Regions from separate parts of the Eubacterium sp. AM05-23 genome, predicted to be linked through region 2. Evidence: riboswitches for the same ligand, from Rfam matches in the RefSeq annotation. Region 2 holds a riboswitch; the other holds the start of a gene.
The links. A riboswitch is a leader RNA that binds a small molecule or an ion and turns the genes downstream of it on or off. The one in region 2 is predicted to bind cobalamin.
Positions count from the first base shown of each region.

Region 1 (3,413 bases), on a different contig from region 2:
CCAGAGACCGTGGCGCGTGGGCATGAGGTAGACCAGATCGGTTAAATCCACAGGGCGGTGCCGCAGCTCGGGTGCGCCAGGCAGCACGCCCAGGTGCTTCAGAATATTGATGACATCCTTTTTATCCGCGTTCACTTCTTCCTGGGTAAAACGCCCTGCGCAGCCGCGCTCCAGCAGGATGCTGGGAATGCCAAGAACGCCGGCGTAATTGTAAGCCCCGGTGGTGGCAGTGGATTTGACCATATAGGGCACGTCGACGTGAAGGGCGGCCTGCCGGGCAGCTCTGGACACGGTCTCGTCTGCCGCGCCTACGTAATACACGTAAGGGGTCAGGTCTTCAAAAATCTCGCCGCAGTGCAGGTCAATGTAGAAATCAATTTGGGAATAAAGGCTGTACTCAAAAAAATGCGCGACACGGTCGGCAGGGGTGCCCTCCTGGCTGCCTGGAAAAACGCGGTTGAGGTTTTTGTTGTCTCCGGGCATAAGCGTTGGATAGCGGGACTCGAACCCGGGGACATTGACCGGGTGTATGAGGATCAGGCTTCCGTTTACATTTTCGGGGTCAAGCTCGCCGGCCAGCTGGATAGCAGCCTCGATGCCGACGTATTCGCAGCTGTGGATACCGCTGGTGATGAGGACGGTTTTTCCATCACCCGTGCCGTTGACCAGGGTGACGGGAACCTCGATTTCTGTGTGCGGGATGGGCAGCATGCCCTGGATTTTCTCGCCGGGGGAGGCGGTCAGTGTGCCGATTGATAGGTTGTTTTCCATTGCGGACTCCTTTCACTTTTGAAATAATTTTAATTTAAGCCGATTGCCTTGAGTATAAGGCATGGCGAAAACCAATGTCAAGCAGAAAAAAATAAAAGTAAAAAACATACCGGGTGGGGGTATCCGTTTAAATTTAATGCTTTTATTTTTAAAAAAGACTGGACAAGTGCGTGAAAGTCCAGTATAATTTAAGCAATTTCACAGTTTACCACAGTGAAATATTTGTTTAAAAAATTTAATCATGCCAAATACAAGTTCCCGATCGGGGATTAAAAGAGAAACCGGTGCGAATCCGGTACGATCCCGTCACTGTAATAGGGAGTTGTCCGCAAGATGTCACTGAGGCGCAGCCTTGGGAAGGCGTGGACAGACGAAGAACTTAAGTCAGGAGACCTGCTTGTATTGTTGTTTTCAGTAATCTTACGGTAGATAGGAGGGCTTTGTTTTCATTCAGCCGTCTGGGCTGTTTTTTTAATGATTTTCATGCCCTTTCCCTTTTATTCTCCGTTTCGGATTGTTACCCGTATTGCCATTTTGACAGAGGAGGATTTCTTTATTGAACACGAAACAGCTTGTTAACCGTTTGCTGCAAATCGTACTGGTGCTTTTTGGCATCAGCTTTCTGACCTTTTGCCTGACCTATTTATCTCCCGGTGACCCGGCCGAGCTGATGCTGGTGGCCGGCGGCACGCCGCCGTCTGAGGAGCTGCTAGCGGAAACCCGGGAGGAGATGGGCCTCAATGACCCGTTTCTGGTGCAGTATGGCAACTGGCTTAAGGGCTTTGTGGCCGGGGATATGGGGACGTCTTATTCCTCGAAAACGCCAGTGAGCGCGGTACTGCTTAACTGCCTTGGCCCGACGCTGGAGCTGGCGGCCGCGTCGCTTATTCTGATGCTTGTGATCTCCATTCCCCTGGGGATTCTGGCAGCCGTGTACCAGAATCGATTTCCGGATTACCTGGTACGGGGATTGTCCTTTATCGGTGTATCCTTTCCAGGCTTCTGGATCGGCCTGGTGCTTCTGTACGTGTTTGGCCTTAAGCTGAACTGGTTTCCCATCGCCACCTCGGGCACAGGCTTTATGAAGCTGGTACTGCCCGCAGTCACACTGGCCATTGCCATGTCGGCCAAATACACAAGACAGGTGCGCACCGCTGTACTGGAGGAGTTACGGCAGGATTATGTGGCTGGGGCCAGGGCCCGGGGCCTTAAGGAATCGGCCATATTGTGGCGGGAGGTGCTGCCAAACGCCATGCTGCCGCTGGTGACCCTGCTGGGCCTGTCCCTGGGTTCGCTGCTCGGCGGTACAGCGGTGGTGGAAATTATTTTCTCCTGGCCCGGCCTGGGCAAAATGGCTGTGAACGCCATTGCAGCCCGGGACTATCCGCTGGTTCAGGGCTATGTGATCTGGATCGCCCTGATTTACATGGTCATCAATCTGCTGGTGGATTTCTCCTACGGTTATCTGGACCCGAGGCTGCGGGGGCTGGACCGGGAAGTGAGAAGAAAGGCGGTAAAAGCGTAAATGAAAGCTTTTTTCAGACAGAACAGGCTTTTTGCTATCTGCGGGATTCTGGCGGTGGTGATTGTTCTGATCGCGGTGTTTGCGCCGTGGATCGCGCCCCATGATCCCTATGAGACCATTATGCAGAACGCTCTCAGGCCGCCGTCGGCGGAGTACCCCTGCGGCACAGACCAGCTGGGCCGCTGTGAGCTGTCCAGGATTATCTACGGGACGCGGGCGTCGCTGGAAATGACATTGACGCTGGTAGTTATTGTCTTTGCGGCCGGCACGTTTCTCGGGATGGCAGCCGGTTATTTCGGCGGTGCGGTGGACGCGGTGATCATGCGGATATCAGATATGATGATCTCTTTTCCGGGCATGGTTCTGGCCATTGCCATTGCCGGGATGCTGGGGCCGAGCCTCTTTAACACGGTCATTGCCCTGGCAGTGGTGAGCTGGACAAAATACGCCCGTCTGAGCCGCAGCCTGGTACTCAAGATCAAAAACAGCGCGTACATCTCCGCGGCGGTGGTTACTGGGGCGCGGACCGGCCGGGTACTGGGCGGTTACGTCGTACCGAACATCATTCCGACCATGATTGTGACCGCGGCCATGGATGTGGGCACCATGATGCTTGAACTGGCGGCCCTCTCCTTTCTGGGGCTGGGGGCACAGCCGCCCACGCCGGAATGGGGCTTGATGCTTAACGAGGGGCGGCAGTATCTGCAGACCGCGCCCTGGCTCATGCTGTTCCCCGGTATCGCTATTTTTATGGTGGTTTCGGTGTTTAACCTGATGGGCGACGGGCTCCGGGATATACTGGACCCGCGTCAGGATTAGGGCAGCGGGCCTGCGGAGCAAACAACGTTTTTATTTTAATTTTCATATGAATATGAGAGGAGACAAAATGAGTGAATTTAAGAAACTGGTATTGGCAGTGGCGATTCTGGCCATGACGGCAACGGGGTTATCGGGCTGCGGTAGCAGCGGAGGATCTTCGGGGGTCTCAGATCAGCTGAACATTGGAGTGACGAGCTTTGCGGATACGCTTGAACCCACCGAGCAGTATTTCAGCTGGGTGGTCATGCGTTATGGCGTGGGTGAAACACTGGTAAAATTCAACGAGGAGATGGGCGCA
Region 1 is NZ_QUDF01000011.1:132,054-135,466, reverse strand. Features, by position in the region: gene DW091_RS15280 (M14 family metallopeptidase) at 1-771, opposite strand, end outside; gene DW091_RS20730 (hypothetical protein) at 833-958, shown strand; cobalamin riboswitch at 1,007-1,187, shown strand; gene nikB (nickel ABC transporter permease) at 1,328-2,296, shown strand; gene nikC (nickel transporter permease) at 2,297-3,115, shown strand; gene DW091_RS15265 (ABC transporter substrate-binding protein) at 3,183-3,413, shown strand, end outside.
Region 1: another riboswitch for cobalamin. It lies ahead of nikB (nickel ABC transporter permease); the one in region 2 lies ahead of DW091_RS02090 (energy-coupling factor ABC transporter permease).

Region 2 (3,413 bases):
GGCGCTTATCGCATTGATGGCCGTTGTGCTGGTAATCGCATCGCTTGTTGCCGGGAAAAATGAACACCGCCAGATCAGCACAAGGCATCTGACCTTTTGCGCTGCGGCCATTGCGCTGGCGGTAGTGACATCGAATATTAAGATTTTCCATTTGCCTACTGGCGGCTCTGTGACACTGTTCAGTATGCTTTTTATTACTTTGACGGGCTATTGGTATGGTCCAAAGACTGGGATTTTGGCGGCAATCGCCTATGGCATTCTGCAAATGGTAATAGACCCTTATATTTTGTATCCCCTTCAGGTGCTGGTTGACTATATACTTGCCTTTGGCGCGTTGGGCCTGTCGGGCTTTTTCACCCAGTCAAAGCATGGGCTCATAAAGGGATACCTGGCCGGTATCTGTGGCCGCTATGTGTTTGCGGTGCTTTCCGGCTGGCTGTTTTTCGGTTCCATGGCCTGGGAAGGATGGGGCGCGCTGCCCTACTCGATGGTGTACAACGCGGTCTATATTTTTTCGGAAGGCGCGCTGACAATGATTCTGCTGGCTGTTCCATCGGTATCGAAGGGACTGGCCCGTGTGCGCCAGATTGCGGAAATTTAATGCTTTGGATAAGATCAGTCTGGTTTGTTATCATTGGGATCATGTTTAAGGAACGCGGAATGCGAGAGGATTTTACAGGGAAAGTGCGGTAGTGGGTGCAGTAGTACAGACAGCAGCAGAAAAGGCAAAGCCGATATAAAAAACCTTCTTATTTATAATATAGTGAAAAACAAAAACACGCCTTGTAAGCGTGTTTTTGTATCTACAGCTCGGCCTCTTCCTTGCCGAGTTTTTTTCGTTCAACCAAACGGCCCATAAAGAAGGCTAGTATACCGACGCCGATACCCGTCTGGAGACAGAAGATCAAAGATTCCACTTCTCCAGGAAGCTCACCGTTAATCATCGTTTCAAGCACAGGCGTAAACCAGGGCTCATATTCGCCACCCTGAATTTCCTCAATCATTGTGCTGCCTGCATCGTCAGAGCCGCCGAATTCAGCGCCCTGAAGGGCGAATAGCGGTACGACAACCAGTAAAGCGACAATCACCAGGAGAACGATCACTAATTTTTTGTTTTTACTCATTTTACACTTCCTCCGATGCTAAAAAGCCGATGGATTTGAGTTCCGGGCTTGCGTAAGTTTCTAAAGCGATAACGATAATAACCGTTAAAATCCCTTCAATAATGGCCAGGGGCAGCTGAGTCGGGGCAAAGACGCCCAGGAATTTTACAGCCGATGCGGCCACACCGCCCTGTTCGGATGGGTAAGCCATCGCCAGCTGGAAACTGGTAATACAGTAGGTGAACAAATCCCCAAGCGCAGCGGCGAGAAAAACGCCAATCTTGCGGTTAACCTTCAGCTTCTGGCAGAGCTTGTAGATGCCGAAAGACACAAAGGGACCGGCAATGGCCATTGAAAAGGTGTTTGCGCCAAGGGTGGTTAAGCCGCCGTGCGCTAACAAAATGGCCTGAAATAATAAGACAATGATGCCAAGAATACTGACAGCGCTTGGTCCAAATAAGATGGCCCCAAGACCTGTACCCGTCATGTGGGAGCAGCTGCCTGTTACAGAAGGGATCTTCAGTGATGAAATAACGAAAATGAAAGCGCCTGCCATGGCCAGAAGCGTAATGGATCTTCTGTTGCCGGTTAAAGTTTTCTTGATAGAGAAAAAGCCAGCAGCTAAAAAGGGGATACAGATAACACCCCATGCAATGCAGTACCCCACAGGAAGGTAGCCCTCCATAATGTGCATTGCGTTTGCGGCGGGTACAATCCCGAATACAAGCGCCCACGCGCCCAGCAGTGTGACAAACCTTCTTTGATTCTTTGTCATTTTTACCTCCTCTAAAAATGAATTTTACCGGGCTACGATTCAATCAACAGGGCAGCAGAGCGAAAAAAAACCGCTTACCAGACGGATAAGCGGTGAAAGTACGAAATAACGAATCCTGAAACCTTATAATTTCGTCCTGACACTCAGTTATCTCCTCGTAACCAAATGTATTGCAGTTTTAATGATCAGCATCCTGACTCGACTTGCGTCTCACAGTGGCGGGACCGTTTGGGATTTACACCCAATTATGCTTTAACCATCGTTTGTGATGGAAACCATTAAAGTGTGCCGGTGTACCGGCTACGCTTTTAATTATAACACCTTGTTCCATAATGTCAATAAGAAAAGTTGAATTTTTTTAAAAAAGAGCAGAAATAATTATACACATACCCCCTATATGTATTTTGAGCGTTTAAGTTAAGAGTATAAGAAAAAAATATGGATAATCTTAAATGCTTTTTGTTTATTTGACAAAATCGTAAAAATAAACTACAATAGGTTCTGAAATTGACTTTCAAAACTTTTTGTATATAATTAATGCGTTAAAATAAATATAAGAAACAAAATAGCCATTTAAAGAATAAAACGATTATATAGAAAGAAAAGAAACGTTTTAGGAGTTTTATTACTTTAACTTATGAGAGGTTTCTGCCGCAAGGATAAGAGCAATGTAGCTGAAAGTCCAGTCAGAAGAAGAAATTTTGGAGGAAACAGATGAGTGAGTGCGCAAAACGTATCGAGGCTTTTTCAAAAAAAGATCTGCCAAAGGCAAATATCAAACGTGTCAATGTTCCGGAAGGCTTTGAACGGATTGGCGTAAACGCGTTTAAAAATTTGACAAAGCTGAAGGAGGTCAGAATCGCAGAATCCGTGAAGGAGATATGCGGCCATGCCTTCGAGGGATGCACCATGCTTTCCGCCGTCAGTCTGCCCTCAAGCCTGAAGCTTTTGGGAGAGGCCGCCTTTATGGAGTGCCGCAGAATACAGTCGCTTGAAATACCAGGGGGCGTCCAGTCCATCAAGGACCGCACCTTTAAATTCTGCCGCGGCCTGGAAAGCATCACCCTGCCGGACAGGCTTGTCCGGATCGGTGAGAATGCTTTTTACAACTGTGATAAGCTGGCGCATATCGAGCTGCCAGACACCATCGAAAGACTGCCCTTCAGAACCTTTTACATGTGCAAAAGCCTGGAATCCATCCGGTTTTCGCAAAATCTAAAATATATCGGTAAAGAAGCCTTTGTGAATTGCAGCTTTCAGCAGCTGGAGCTGCCTGAGAGCCTGGAAGTCATTGAAGAATCCGGCTTTTTAAAATGCAAAAAGCTCACAGCTTTAAAGCTGCCCAAAAACGTTAAGACCATTGGAAAATGGGCGTTTCACGGCTGCCCCAATCTCAAGAAGGTCGAGATAAGGCACAATCCCGATGAAATGGGCGAGTGGATCTTTAACCGGAACGATGTGACCGTGCATTGCTACGAGGGCTCCAAAATAGACCGCTACTGCAGGCAGTATGATTATAAGGTCCACTATATCCA
Region 2 is NZ_QUDF01000001.1:459,001-462,413, forward strand. Features, by position in the region: gene DW091_RS02080 (energy-coupled thiamine transporter ThiT) at 1-601, shown strand, start outside; gene DW091_RS02085 (energy-coupling factor ABC transporter substrate-binding protein) at 804-1,124, opposite strand; gene DW091_RS02090 (energy-coupling factor ABC transporter permease) at 1,126-1,878, opposite strand; cobalamin riboswitch at 2,044-2,173, opposite strand; gene DW091_RS02095 (leucine-rich repeat domain-containing protein) at 2,593-3,413, shown strand, end outside.